Regions from separate parts of the Streptomyces sp. NPDC031111 genome, predicted to be linked through region 2. Evidence: riboswitches for the same ligand, from Rfam matches in the RefSeq annotation. Region 2 holds a riboswitch; the other holds the start of a gene.
The links. A riboswitch is a leader RNA that binds a small molecule or an ion and turns the genes downstream of it on or off. The one in region 2 is predicted to bind glycine.

Region 1: linked by a shared signal. The riboswitch ahead of gcvP (aminomethyl-transferring glycine dehydrogenase) and the one ahead of gcvT (glycine cleavage system aminomethyltransferase GcvT) in region 2 are both predicted to bind glycine.

Annotation. Positions count from the first base shown of each region.
Region 1 is NZ_JBVIGS010000014.1:8,518-15,903, forward strand. Features, by position in the region: gene ACZ470_RS26400 (MerR family transcriptional regulator) at 1-392, shown strand, start outside; gene ACZ470_RS26405 (DNA polymerase IV) at 448-1,854, shown strand; gene ACZ470_RS26410 (PRC-barrel domain-containing protein) at 1,864-2,238, opposite strand; glycine riboswitch at 2,352-2,447, shown strand; gene gcvP (aminomethyl-transferring glycine dehydrogenase) at 2,623-5,508, shown strand; gene ACZ470_RS26420 (ABC transporter ATP-binding protein) at 5,723-6,820, opposite strand; gene ACZ470_RS26425 (ABC transporter permease) at 6,825-7,386, opposite strand, start outside.
Region 2 is NZ_JBVIGS010000007.1:42,223-49,608, forward strand. Features, by position in the region: gene ACZ470_RS16280 (ABC transporter permease) at 1-279, opposite strand, end outside; gene ACZ470_RS16285 (ABC transporter substrate-binding protein) at 385-2,055, opposite strand; gene ACZ470_RS16290 (enhanced serine sensitivity protein SseB C-terminal domain-containing protein) at 2,446-3,198, opposite strand; gene ACZ470_RS16295 (enhanced serine sensitivity protein SseB) at 3,466-4,245, opposite strand; gene ACZ470_RS16300 (AAA family ATPase) at 4,299-4,967, opposite strand; glycine riboswitch at 5,189-5,289, shown strand; glycine riboswitch at 5,290-5,406, shown strand; gene gcvT (glycine cleavage system aminomethyltransferase GcvT) at 5,446-6,564, shown strand; gene gcvH (glycine cleavage system protein GcvH) at 6,679-7,056, shown strand; gene glyA (serine hydroxymethyltransferase) at 7,071-7,386, shown strand, end outside.

The DNA.
Region 1 (7,386 bases), on a different contig from region 2:
TGCGACCGGCCCACGGATCGGGCACCCAGCGGCTGTACAGCTTCCGCGACGTCGTCGTGCTGAAGATCGTCAAGCGGTTCCTCGACACGGGCGTCTCCCTCCAGAACATCCGCACCGCCGTACAGCATCTGCGCGAGCGCGGCTTCAGCGACCTGGAACGCATGACGCTGATGAGCGACGGGGCCACGGTCTACGAGTGCACCTCGCCCGACGAGGTCCACGCCCTGCTCCAGGGCGGCCAGGGAGTCTTCGGCATCGCGGTCGGCGTGGTGTGGCGGGACGTCGAGAGCGCGCTGTCGCAGCTGCACGGAGAGCGCATCGACACCGGCGAGACCCTGATCGGCCACAATCCGATGGACGAGCTGGCACGACGGCGGAACAAGGCGGTCTGAGCCGCCGGGCGTTCCGACGCCCGCATTGTCAGTGGTATGGGGCAGCATCGGACATGTGAGATCCGCGCCCACGATCCTGCATCTCGACATGGATGCCTTCTTCGCCTCGGTGGAGCAGGCGTCCAAGCCGAGCCTGCGCGGGAAGGCGGTCGTCGTGGGCGGGCTCGGGCCGCGCGGTGTGGTCGCGACCGCCTCGTACGAGGCCCGGGTCTTCGGCGTCCACTCGGCGATGCCGATGGCGCAGGCCCGGCGGCTCGCGCCGAACGCCGCGTACCTGGTCCCGCGCTTCGCCCTCTACCGGTCCATCAGCGAGCAGGTGATGGGGTTGCTGCGGGCCCTGTCGCCCCTGGTGGAGCCGCTCAGCCTGGACGAGGCGTTCGTGGACCTGGAGGCCGGTGGCGCGGCCTGGGACGAGCGGTCGGCGCGGCTGGCCGGGGTGAAGCTGCGCGGGGACATACGAGCGGTCACGGGACTCACGGGGTCGGTGGGGCTGGCCGCCTCGAAGATGCTGGCGAAGATCGGCTCCGAGCAGGCGAAGCCGGACGGACTGGTGCTGATCGAACCGGGCACGGAGCGAGCTCTGCTGGCCCCCCTGCCGGTGCGCACCCTGCCGGGTGTGGGACCGGCGACCGGCGACCATCTGCGGCGAGTGGGGATCCACACCGTGGGGGAGCTCGCGGAGGCGGGGGAGGACGAGCTCGTACGGCTGCTGGGCAAGGCGCACGGGCACGCGCTGTTCGCCATGGCGCTGGCCCGCGACGAGCGGCCCGTGGTGGCCGAGCGGGAGACGAAGTCGGTGTCGGTCGAGGACACGTACGACGTGGACATCCACGACCGGGGGCGGGTCGGGACGGAGGTGCAGCGGCTCGCCGACCGGTGTGTGCGCAGGCTGCGGGCGGCGGGGCTGTCGGGGCGCACCATCGTGCTGAAGGTGCGGCGGTACGACTTCTCGACCCTCACCCGGTCCGAGACGCTGCGGGGCCCCACGGACGATCCCGCGGTGGTACGGGAGGCGGCGGCGCGGCTGCTGGACTCGGTCGACACCACGGGCGGGGTGCGGTTGCTCGGCGTCGGGGTCAGCGGGCTGGCCGACTACACCCAGGAGGACCTGTTCGCCCAGGCGGCGGGGGTGGGCGCGGCCGACTCCCCGCCCGAGGAGGCCGCTCCCGCGCCCACGCCGGACCGGGAGACCCCCGCCGAGCGGCGCTGGCCGGCGGGCCACGACGTACGGCACGCCGCGTACGGTCACGGATGGGTGCAGGGCAGCGGGCTGGGCCGGGTCACGGTGCGCTTCGAGACGCCCGACTCGGAGCCGGGCCGGGTGAAGACCTTCCGCGTGGACGACCCGGCCCTGGAGCCTGCGGATCCGCTGCCGCTGGTGCCCATGCCCCCCGGGCCCCAGGACGGTGAGGGCGGTGAGGGCGCGGAGGCCGGTGAAGGGGCGCGGTCGGAGAGCCGGTGAGCGGGGGGATCAGACAGGCTTGTCGTTGCCCGCGAGTTTGCCGAAGTCGCGGTCCGGCAGCGGCGGAGGCGCGGCGATGTCCAGACCGTAGTGGTGGTAGAGCTGGAGCTCCTGCTCGGGGGAGAGATGGCGGCCCACGCCGAAGTCGGGGGCATCCTTGATGAGGGCCCGTTCGAAGGGGACGTGCAGGGCGCCGTCGACGAGTTCGCTCGGCTCCAAGGGGACGAACGCGTCCCTGCTGAACAGTCCGGTGCGTATCGCCGCCCACTCCGGTATGCCGGTGGCGTCGTCGAGGTAGATCTCGTCGATCGTGCCGATCCGGGTTCCATTGCGGTCGAACGCCTTGCGGCCGATCAGGTGGCGCGGATCGATGTCGGTCTGCACGGGCCCTCCACTGGTCGCAAACTCATCCGTAAGCACTACAAAACGGCACAATCGGCGGAGCGGCCACTCGAAGGCCCTGGCATTGTGCTCGCTGGTACGCTGACAACGGCTGCTGACCCCGTGCGGGAGAGCCCTCCGGACACCATCGGAGGCGCCGAAGGAGCAAATCCTCCCCGGAATCTCTCAGGCACACGTACCGCACGGACGAGGTCACTCTGGAAAGCAGAGCGGGTGTCGACGGCTTCCGCTCTCACCGACGGTGAAAGCCGGACCCCCTTCGGGCGATCCGGTGAAGCTCTCAGGTTGAGATGACAGAGGGGGAGGCCGTCCGGGCACCCGTGCCGTGGTGCCCCTCGAAGGTCGTCGGACCAGGAGGCCTCCTCAATGACCGCCCCTCGCACTCCGCTCTCCGAGCTCGAACAGGGAATCCCCTTCGAGCAGCGCCACATCGGCCCCGACCACGAGGCCCGGGCCAAGATGCTCGCCCAGGTCGGGTACGGCTCGCTGGACGAGCTGACGGCCGCCGCCGTGCCGGATGTCATCAAGAACGCCGACGCGCTGGACCTGCCCGGCGCGCGGAGCGAGGCCGAGGTGCTGGCCGAGCTGCGGTCCCTGGCCGACCGCAACGAGGTGCTCGGCTCGATGATCGGGCTCGGCTACTACGGGACCTTCACCCCGCCCGTCATCCTGCGCAACGTGATGGAGAACCCCGCCTGGTACACGGCGTACACGCCCTACCAGCCGGAGATCTCCCAGGGCCGGCTCGAGGCGCTGCTGAACTTCCAGACCGTGGTCGCCGAGCTCACCGGCCTGCCGACCTCGGGCGCCTCCCTGCTCGACGAGGGCACCGCCGCCGCCGAGGCGATGGCGCTGTCCCGGCGCATGGGCAAGAACAAGAAGGGCCTGTTCCTCGTCGACGCGGACGCGCTGCCGCAGACCGTAGCGGTCATCGAGACCCGCGCCGAGCCGACCGGCGTGGAGGTCGTCGTCGCCGACCTGAGCGACGGCATCCCCGCCGAGCTCGACGGGCGCGAGATCAACGGCGTGCTGATCCAGTACCCGGGCGCCTCCGGTGCCGTACGCGACATCAAGCCGGTGATCGACCAGGCGCACGAGCGCGGCGCGCTCGTCACCGTCGCCGCGGACCTGCTCGCCCTCACGCTGCTGAAGTCGCCGGGCGAGCTGGGCGCGGACATCGCGGTCGGCACCACGCAGCGCTTCGGTGTGCCGATGGGCTTCGGCGGCCCGCACGCCGGCTACATGGCCGTGCAGGAGAAGATGGCGCGCAGCCTGCCCGGGCGGCTCGTCGGCGTCTCCGTCGACGCCGACGGACACAAGGCCTACCGCCTGGCGCTCCAGACCCGTGAGCAGCACATCCGCCGCGAGAAGGCCACCAGCAACATCTGCACCGCCCAGGTGCTGCTCGCCGTCATGGCCGGAATGTACGCGGTGTACCACGGCCCGGAGGGGCTGCGGCTCATCGCCCGGCGCACCCACCGGTACGCCACCGTCCTCGCCGAGGGATTGCGGTCCGGCGGAGCCGAGATCGTGCACGGCTCCTACTTCGACACGCTGACCGTGCGGGTCCCGGGACGCGCCGCGGAGGTCGTCGCCGCCGCCCGCGACAACGGCGTCAACCTGCGCCTCGTCGACGCCGACCACGTCTCGATCGCCTGTGACGAGACCACCACCCGGGAGCGGCTGACCGCCGTGTGGGGCGCCTTCGGCGTCGAGGGCGACGTCGAGGCCCTGGACGCGGCAGCGCGGGACACGCTGCCGGACGCCCTGCTTCGTAATGATGAGTATCTGACGCACCCCGTCTTCCAGCAGCACCGCTCCGAGACCGCGATGCTCCGCTACCTGCGCCGTCTCGCCGACCGCGACTACGCGCTGGACCGCGGCATGATCCCGCTGGGCTCCTGCACCATGAAGCTCAACGCGACCACCGAGATGGAGCCGGTCACCTGGCCCGAGTTCGGGCAGCTGCACCCCTTCGTGCCCGCCGAGCAGGCGCGGGGCTACCTCACGCTCATCCACGAGCTGGAGGAACGTCTCGCCGAGGTCACCGGCTACGACAAGGTGTCCCTCCAGCCCAACGCCGGCTCCCAGGGCGAGCTGGCCGGTCTGCTCGCCGTACGCGGCTACCACCGCGCCAACGGCGACGAGCAGCGCACCGTCTGCCTCATCCCGTCCTCCGCGCACGGCACCAACGCGGCCAGCGCCGTGATGGCCGGGATGAAGGTCGTCGTCGTCAAGACGTCCGACGACGGCGAGATCGACGTCGCTGACCTGCGGGCGAAGATCGGGCAGTACCGCGACGAGCTCGCCGTCCTGATGATCACGTACCCCTCGACGCACGGCGTGTTCGAGGAGCACGTCGCCGACATCTGCGCCGAGGTGCACGAGGCCGGCGGCCAGGTGTACGTCGACGGCGCGAACCTCAACGCCCTGGTGGGCCTGGCCAAGCCGGGCCACTTCGGCGGCGACGTCTCGCACCTGAACCTGCACAAGACCTTCTGCATCCCGCACGGTGGCGGCGGTCCCGGCGTCGGCCCGGTCGGCGTACGGGCGCACCTCGCCCCGTACCTGCCGAACCACCCGCTCCAGCCGGAGGCCGGCCCGGAGACCGGCGTGGGACCCATCTCGGCGGCGCCGTGGGGCTCGGCGGGCATCCTGCCCATCTCCTGGGCGTACGTCCGGCTCATGGGCGGCGAGGGGCTCAAGCGGGCCACACAGGTGGCCGTGCTCAGCGCCAACTACATCGCCAAGCGCCTCGAGCCGCACTACCCGGTGCTCTACACCGGCCCCGGCGGGCTGGTCGCGCACGAGTGCATCATCGACCTGCGCCCGCTGACCAAGGCCACCGGCGTCAGCGTGGACGACGTGGCCAAGCGGCTGATCGACTACGGCTTCCACGCGCCGACGATGTCGTTCCCGGTGGCCGGCACGCTGATGATCGAGCCCACCGAGTCCGAGGACCTCACCGAGCTGGACCGGTTCTGCGAGGCGATGATCGCGATCCGCGCGGAGATCGAGAAGGTCGGCTCGGGCGAGTGGCCCGCGGACGACAACCCGCTGCGCAACGCCCCGCACACCGCCGCCGCGCTCGGCGGGGAGTGGGAGCACGCCTACGACCGCGAGGAGGCCGTCTTCCCGGCCGGGGTGAGCGCCGCCGACAAGTACTGGCCGCCGGTGCGCCGCATCGACCAGGCCTTCGGCGACCGCAACCTGGTCTGCTCCTGCCCGCCGCTGGACGCGTACGAGGACTGACGCACGGCGAAGGGCCCCGCTCGACCGGAGCGGGGCCCTTCGGCATGCCGGGCGCCTTCAGGCCGGGCGACGCGGCGGCGTGGGCCTGCCGCGCCGTGCCCGGCTGTCGCGCACGTCCCTCGTCCGCCCGAAGGGCCCCGCCGGCGGCAGGTACGTGCTCGGGGCGAGAGGGCGTGCGAGGTGTCGTCGGGCAGGCGGGTTCTTCGCAACAGGCCTACGCCGGGTACGCGTGGGTCTGGGTCGCCTTGACCGCGGCCCAGACCGGTGCGCCCGGGTGCAGGTCGAGTTCGGCGGCCGCGACCGTCGTGAGGTCGGCGGCCAGGGAGAGTTCGCCGGTGAGCTCCGCGCGGATCTGGTCCCCGTGGGTCTCCAGCCCGGCGACCTCGCAGCGCCAGAGGTTGCGGGCGCTGGAGCCGGTGGGCCGGTCGCGGTACAGGACCACCGCGCCGGGCGGGAACGCCACGAAGGCGGGACCGGAGAGATCCTCCGTGGTGCTGACGGAGGGCCCCGCGTCGAGCCGCACCGTGTGGCCCTCCCCCCGGCCCCGGTACAGGTTCAGGCCGACGAGCTGGGCGATGTACTCGGTGCGCGGGTGACGGGCGATGTCGGAGGGCGTGCCCTCCTGCACGATCCGTCCCCGCTCCACGACGACCAGCCGGTCGGCGAGCACCATGGCGTCCAGCGGGTCGTGCGTGACCAGGACGGCGACGGCCTCGAAAGCGGCCAGATGACGGCGGAGCTGCGCCCGCACCTCCAGCCGGGTGCGGGCGTCCAGGGCCGCGAGGGGCTCGTCCAGGAGCAGCAGCCGGGGGCGGGTGGCCAAGGCACGGGCGACGGCGACGCGCTGTGCCTGGCCGCCGGACAGCCGCCGGGGCTTGGCACCGGCGTGCTCGGCGAGACCCATGCGGTCCAGCCACTCGGCGGCCCGGGCGCGTGCCTCCGCCTTGCCGGCGCCCCGGCAACGGGGCCCGAACGCCACGTTGTCGAGGGCGGTGAGGTGGGGGAAGAGCAGGTAGTCCTGGAAGACCACACCGACCGGGCGTGACTCGGGCGGTGTGCGGCGCAGGTCCGCCCCGTCCAGCCGCAGACGGCCGGCGGTGAGCGGGGCGAGGCCCGCGAGGGCGCGCAGCGCGGTGGTCTTGCCGGCGCCGTTCGGGCCCAGCAGGGCGACGACCTCACCGGGCGCCGCGGTCAGCGCGATGTCCAGGCGGAACGAGCCGCGGTCCACGACGAGGTGGGCGTCCAGCCCTGCGGCGGCGTCGCCGGGCACGGTGCCGGCCGGATCGGACAGGTGGTCGAGCTTCCTCGGCATGGTGTCAGACCGTCCTCATCCAGCGGTCCCGCAGCCCGGCCAGTACGGCGATGGACACCGCCAGCAGGACCAGGCTGAGGGCGATCGCCGCGGCCGGGTCGTTCTGGAGGGCGAGGTAGACCGCGAGCGGCATGGTCTGCGTACGGCCGGGGAAGTTGCCGGCGAAGGTGATCGTCGCGCCGAACTCCCCGAGGGCCCGTGCCCAGGCCAGTACGGCACCGGCCGCGACGCCCGGCGCGATCAGTGGCAGGGTGACCCGGCGGAAGGCGGTGAAGCGGGAGGCGCCCAGCGTGGTGGCCGCCTCCTCGTAGCGGGGGTCCGCCGCCCGCAGCGTGCCCTCGACGCTGATGACGAGGAACGGCATCGCCACGAACGTCTCGGCGAGGACGACGCCCGTGGTGGTGAACGGCAGCGTGATGCCGAACCAGGCGTTCAGCCACTGGCCGACGACACCGTTGCGGCCCAGGGCGAGCAGCAGGGCGACACCGCCCACCACCGGCGGCAGGACCATGGGCAGCGTCACCAGGGCGCGGACCAGGCCGCGGCCCGGGAACTCCGTACGGGCC
Region 2 (7,386 bases):
CAGGACGAACTCGTCCCACACCGGCTGTCCGGTCTGGGTGGAGGTGCCCAGGTCGAGCTCGACGATGCGCTTGAGGAAGCGCCAGTACTGGACGTAGACGGGCTGGTCCAGCCCGAGCGCACGGTTGATGCGCGCCACTTCGGCCTCGGTGGCCTTCTCCCCCAGGATCGCTGAGGCGGGTCCGCCGGGCAGCCGGTCGAGCCACAGGAAGAGCAGTACCGACAGGCCGAGCAGCGTGGGTATGAGCTGGAGCAGTCTTCGTACGACGAGACGCAGCACCCCGCATGCCCCTTTCTTGCGTGGTTTCTTACATGAATGGACCCGCCCGGCCGCCGAGTTGCGACGACCGGGCGGACCCCCCGTTCTTGGTTTCCTGCCGCTCGCTTACTTGAACGAGGTCTCGGCGAAGACTTCCTGCGTCAGCGGGGAGACGTTCGGCGGGTTCACGTTCTTGGCGAAGGCGATGGCCGGCGGGGAGGACGAGACCGGGACACCCGGCAGGTACTCCATGATCGCCTCGTTGGCCTTCTCGTAGGCGGCCGTGCGCTCCTCGGCCTTGCCCAGCTTCGAGCCGGCGTTCACGGCGTCGAAGACCTTCTTGTCCTTGAAGCCCCACTGCTTGTCGTACCCGGCGAACCAGGTGCCGATGAAGTTGAAGCCGTCGTTGAAGTCACCGGTCCAGCCGAGCATGTGCAGGTCGCAGGAGCCCGCCTCGGTGGCGTCGATGTAGTCCGGGGCCCACTTCATGGCCTTCGGCGTGACGGTGATGCCGGCCTTCTCGAGGTCGGCCTTCATCAGCTCGAACAGGTCCTGCGGGGCAGGCATGTACGGGCGGGTGACCTCGGTCGGGTAGCAGAACTCGACCTTGAGCTTCTCCTCACCGGCCTTCTTGAGGAGGTTCTTCGCCGCGGCGGTGTCGTACGGGTACTTCTTGACGTTCTTGGAGTAGCCCGCGATGGTGTCCGGCATGAACTGGTCGGCGACCTTGCCGCCCTCGGGCAGCTGGGTCTTGACCAGGTTCTCCTTGTCGATCGCCTGCGCGATCGCCTGGCGGACGTCCTTCTTCTTCAGGGCCTTGTTGGCCTCCTGGCTCATGCCCAGGTAGAAGAGGTTGAAGACGCCACGGGTCGGGACGACGTAGCCCTGGTCCTCGAGGGTCTTGACGTCGGCCGGGGCCACGAGGTCGTAGCCATCGATGTCACCGGCCTGGAGCGCCTGACGGCGGCCCTCCTCGGTGTCGATGGTGCGGAAGACCAGGTTCTTGATCTTGGCCTTGTCGCCCCAGTAGTCGTCGAAGCGCTCAAGGGTGACTTCCTTGTTGCCCTTGTTCCACTTCGTGATCTTGTACGGGCCGGTACCGGCGACCGTGCCGGCCTCCTGGCTGTACTTGGGGTACGTGATGGCGTCGCCCTTGGCGGTCGCCTCCTGCTTCTCGTACTCCTTGATGGCCTTCGGCGAGTGGATCGCCAGGGCCTGGAGGGAGAAGCCGCCGGGGAGGTTGGCGGAGGGCTCCTTGACCTCGATGACGGCGGTGTTCTCGTCCTTCGCGGTGCAGGACTTGTAGTTCGCCTCGGGCGTCTCCTTGTCCTCGTTCTTCGCGAAGCCGCCCATGATGGTCTGCCAGTAGTAGGAGACCGCGCTGGACTGGTAGGTGCCCGTCCAGTTGAACCAGTGGTCGTAGTTGGCGCAGACGGCCGCGGCGTTGAACGCCTCACCGTCGTGGAACTTCACGTTCTTGCGGAGGTTGAAGGTCCAGACGGTGCCGGCGTCGTTGCTCGACCAGGTCTCGGCGAGGCCACCAACCAGCTTGGTGCCGCCGGACTCGTGCTCGAGCAGGGCCTCGAACGCCTGACGCGTCACGCGGAAGGTTTCACCGTCGCTCGCGAGGGCAGGGTCGAGAGAACCGGGGTCACCGGCACCGGCGAAGACGAACGTGTCCTTGTCGCCGCTGCCCTTGCTGTTGTCGTCCCGCTCGCTGGAGCAGCCCGTGGCGATCAGACCGACCGCCACAGCGGCCGTGATCGCCCGAGCGGCTCGGGACTTGAATATGCGCATATTGGGGCCACTCCGGGTCCGCTATGTGGATGCACCTTGACCGGCCGAACACTACAGACGTTCACAGGCGGTCAGGAACAGTCCGGATAGCGGTGATACCTACCTGAGATCTGAACAGTTGACATATGGGGCGGTTCAGGCGTCCCTCCGTGAGGATTTAATCCCCCGGACACACGGACCTCCTCCCCAACCGCTTTCCAGGTGGCCTCAGGTGGCGTGAAGAACGGGTGAAACCGCAGGTGACAGGCGGTCAACGGGTGATCGCTGAGCGCGCATGGCCGAAAATCTGACGTGAAATCAGCGACCGGTGGCGGGGGTGCCGACGCATCCCGGCGCGCCTGTCCACTTCGTGGACAGTGACGCAGCGTCAGCAGTGGCGGGCCGGCTCCGTCAGCCCCGGTGGGCCGGCGGGTAGCCGTAGGCCGGGGCGGCGGGCGGCGGAGCGGCGCCGTGCGCCTCGCGGTCGTAGAACGGGCGTCCGTTGGCCCGCAGCCACATCGCGACCGGGTCGTGCTCGTCGGACATCGCGACGGTCGACACGGGCAGCCCGTCCGGGACCGCGCCGAGGGACTGCTGCATCATCGCCCGTACGGCGTCCACGGCCTGCGGGGACGTGTCGTACACGTCCAGGCCGATGGCGAGGTAGGGGGCGCCAAGGGCCGGCTGCACCCAGGCGCGGCGGAGCGCGCGGACGGCGGGGGTGCGGTGGGCGTTCTGCGCGAGGAGGGCGTAGAACTGGGGGATCTCGATGGCCGGTTCGGACAGCCGGAGCGGTCCCGCGGGCCGGCGGTCCAGGCCGCCGGCGATCCGGCGCAGGTCCAGCCAGGGGATGCCGACGCCGCCGCCGGGGGCGTGCGGGTTCAGCCAGAGCCCGTAGTGGTCGGGGTAGAGCGCGCGGGCCACTTCGAGGCCGTCGACCACCTCGTACGACCGGTTCCAGCCGCTGGCGGAGAGCTCCTGGGCGGAGGTGACGCAGGGGGCGTAGCCGTAGCCCTCGACCTCCATGTTCCCGTACTGGGCGTCCGGGGAGCCGGCCTGGCCGTGCCAGAGCAGCATCCAGACCTGGCCGGACGAGGGAGTCGCGAGCGCGCGCAGCAACGCCTCGTAGGCGTCGTAACGCCCGGGCGTCACCTGGCGCAGCATGTGCTCGACCTGACCGGCCGCCGCGGTGCCAGCGCTCACTTGTATCGCCCCTCCGTACAACCTCGCCAGCGAATGAACCTAGCTTAAGCCGACACGGGGCGGCGGGCTGCCGGGCTGCCGGGCTGCCGCGCGGCAGGCTCGCAGAAGAGTTCGGGGCTGCGCGTCGTCCGGCGGGTGCGGGTGCGTTGTGGCTTGTCGCGCAGTTCCCCGCGCCCCTAGGGGGTTGCGGAGCCGCATGTCGATACAGAGCCGCGCCCCTTTGGGGGGTTAGTGCGGGCGTTCGTAGAAGGGGCGGACCTTTGTGCGGAGCCAGTCGGCCACTGGGTCCTGGGCTATGTCCAGGACGATGAGGTTGACCGGCCAGGGGGCGGGGGTTCGGCCCAGGGCTCGGCCCAGGGCGTCCAGGGGGAGGGCGCGGGCGTCGCCCTCCCAGCGGGAGAGTTCCACGCCGATGAAGAGGACCGGGTCGGCGGTCTCGATCGCGGCCAGGCAGCGGCGGGCGGTGGTCACCACGCCGATGGAGTCGAACTCCGCCGTGGCCGCGGCGAGGAAGTCCACCGGGTCGTCCTGCCAGTCGGGTTCGAACAGCCGTACACGGCCGCCGGCCGCCGCGCCGTCCAGCGGGGTGCGTCCGGCCCGGCACAGCTCGGCCACGGCCGGCGGTGGCAGCGGGATGCCGACCACGCCGCCGGGGTTCACCGCGATCCCGGCCTGCGGCGGCAGACCGCGCGCGAACTCCACGGCGGGCGCGACGGTGTACGACATGTGGGAGCCGACGACCTGGCGGAACTGCTCCTCGGAGCTGAAGACGGGGACGTATGCCTGGCCGTCGAGCTCCATGGTGGGCAGGTCCAGGGGGCCGCTGTGCGGGCCGCCGCCGTTCGGCAGCGGGACCCAGACGAAGCTGCGGCCCAGCACCTCCACGATCCTGCCGCCCGCCGAGGGGACGCCGAGGGATGCGGAGAGCACCTCCTCCAGTTCGTTGCCGGGCCACCCACCGTGCGGATGGGGGTGCGTCTGCGCCGGGAAGTCCGCCGGGAAGTCCATCTGCCTACCGCCTGCTGCCTGGAACCACTGCTGTGGCTGGAAAGGCTATCCGGTCAGCCCGTGAAGCCGATCCGGCGCAGGGCGTCCGCCGCGTCCCGGTCGACGAGGACCGCCGATCCGCAGCCCGCCGGCAGGGTACCCCGCTCCACGTCGCGCAGCAGCCGCTCGTTCGCCACGCGGTGGCGCAGGAACGCGTACCGGGAGACCCCGCGCCCCCGTTCGCGCTGGCCGGCCAGGGCCTGTTGCGGGGTGACGTCCAGCAGCAGCAGATGCAGGTTCGCGTCCCGGCGGCGGGCCTCGCGGGCCAGCCAGCGGCGCACCCAGGCCTGCGTACCGCAGTCGTGCACCACGACCGGGCCGCCGGAGCGCAGGACGCGGCGCAGGCCGGCGTAGTGGGCGAGGCGGACCAGCGGCCGGTACACCGAGTACGGCAGGAAGCGCGGCATGAGGTCGTCCCAGCGGTCCCGGGTGTCCTGGGAGTCGACGCGGGTGCCGCGCACCGCGCGCCGCATCAGGGTGGACTTGCCGCTGCCGGGGAGTCCGGTGACCACGACGAGGTCGCGGGGCCCGAAGAGCAGGGCGCGCGGGCTGCGACCGCCCCGCTCGCGCAGATCGCGGACGACGGGCGCAGGCAGCGCGCCGCCGACCTGACGGATCTCAGCCGCCGGCTGCTGGGGCAGCGCGACCCCCGTGGTGGTGGCGCACGCCGTGGTCCTGTTCACCTGATCGTCCTCCCCTGGGGCCAGGTACGGGTACCGATCCCCACCGAGTGTAAAGAGAAGGTAATGCCCGGGTCTCTCTTTTCCGTCCCTTTCCTGAAACAGGCCTGTCACAGCATCCTGTGACCGTGCCCGCACACGCCGTGCACCCCCAGAGAAGGGTCCCCCTGCCGCGCCCCGACAATGCGTGCAATGATGTGCGCGCCAACTGCATACCGGCCGTTTGAATCCGCGCGGGAGAGTCCCCGGCACCGTTTGTCGCCGGGGCGCCGAAGGAGCAAGTCCCTCCCTTGAATCTCTCAGGCCCCGTTACCGCGCGGGCGAGGCACATCTGAAAAGCGGGCCGCCGTGACAGTGCTCCGGTGGCTCCACCCAAGGTGCAAGCCAGGACCGTGTGCCGGTCATGGCGAACCTCTCAGGTTCCGATGACAGATGGGGAGGAAACGTCCTCGCCGCCGTCATGCCTTTGGGAGACCGACCGATGAGCAGTACCGAACCCCGTCGGACCGCGCTCGATGCCCTGCATCGTTCGCTCGGCGCCACGATGACCGACTTCGCCGGCTGGGACATGCCCCTGCGCTACGGCTCCGAGCGCGACGAGCACAACGCCGTGCGGACGAGGGCCGGTCTCTTCGACCTCTCGCACATGGGTGAGATCACCGTCACCGGGCCGGAGGCCGCCGCGCTCCTCGACCACGCCCTGGTCGGCAACATCGGGGGCGTCAAGCCCGGCCGCGCCCGCTACACCATGATCTGCCGCGAGGACGGCGGCATCCTGGACGACCTGATCGTCTACCGGCTGGACGACACCGAGTACATGGTGGTCGCCAACGCCTCCAACGCGCAGACGGTGCTCGACGCGCTCGTCGAGCGCGCGGCCGGTTTCGACGCCGAGGTCCGCGACGACCGCGACGCGTACGCGCTGCTGGCCGTGCAGGGCCCCGAGTCCCCGGGGATCCTCGCGTCGCTCACCGACGCCGACCTGGACGGCCTGAAGTACTACGCCGGTCTGCCCGGCACCGTCGCCGGTGTCCCCGCGCTGATCGCCCGTACCGGCTACACCGGCGAGGACGGCTTCGAACTGTTCGTGAAGCCCGAGCACGCGGTGGAGCTGTGGCAGGCGCTCACCAAGGCGGGCGAGGGCGCCGGACTGGTCCCCTGCGGGCTGTCCTGCCGGGACACGCTGCGCCTGGAGGCGGGCATGCCGCTGTACGGGAACGAGCTGAGCACCTCCCTCACGCCCTTCGACGCCGGTCTCGGCCGGGTGGTGAAGTTCGAGAAGGAGGGCGACTTCGTGGGCCGTACGGCGCTCGCCGAGGCCGCCGAGCGCGCCGCCTCCGAGCCCCCGCGCGTCCTGGTCGGCCTGGTCGCCGAGGGCCGCCGGGTCCCGCGCGCCGGGTACGCGGTCGTGGCCGGCGGCGAGGTGATCGGCGAGGTGACCTCCGGCGCCCCCTCCCCGACGCTGGGCAAGCCGATCGCGATGGCGTACGTCGACGCCGCGCACGCGGCGCCGGGCACGAAGGGTGTCGGTGTGGACATCCGGGGCAGCCACGAGCCGTACGAGGTCGTGGCGCTGCCGTTCTACAAGCGGCAGAAGTGACACCGTCTTCGGACGGCTTCCGCGCGTGAGGTGAGCACGGCGCGCCCGCTCACCGGTGGCGCACGCAGTTCCCCCAGTCATCAGCAGTCCCCCGCGTACAGGAGAATTCAGGCCATGAGCAACCCCCAGCAGCTGCGTTACAGCAAGGAGCACGAGTGGCTGTCGGCCGCCGAGGACGGCGTGTCGACGGTCGGCATCACGGAGCACGCGGCCAACGCGCTCGGCGACGTGGTCTTCGTCCAGCTCCCCGAGGTCGGTGCCGGCGTGACCGCGGGCGAGACCTGCGGCGAGCTGGAGTCCACCAAGTCGGTCAGCGACCTCTACTCCCCCGTCACCGGTGAGATCACCGAGGTGAACGAGGACGTCGTGAACGACCCGTCGCTGGTGAACTCGGCCCCCTTCGAGGGCGGCTGGCTGTTCAAGGTGCGCGTCACCGACGAGCCGGCCGACCTGCTGACCGCCGCCGAGTACGACGCCCACATCGCGGGCTGAGGAGCCGTAGCCGCATGTCGCTTCTGAACACGCCCCTGCACGAGCTCGACCCGGCGGTGGCCGCCGCGGTCGACGCCGAGCTGCACCGGCAGCAGTCCACCCTCGAGATGATCGCCTCGGAGAACTTCGCCCCGGTCGCGGTCATGGAGGCGCAGGGCTCGGTCCTCACCAACAAGTACGCCGAGGGCTACCCCGGCCGCCGCTACTACGGCGGCTGCGAGCACGTCGACGTGATCGAGCAGATCGCCATCGACCGGGTCAAGGAGCTCTTCGGCGCCGAGCACGCCAACGTGCAGCCGCACTCGGGCGCGCAGGCCAACGCGGCCGCGA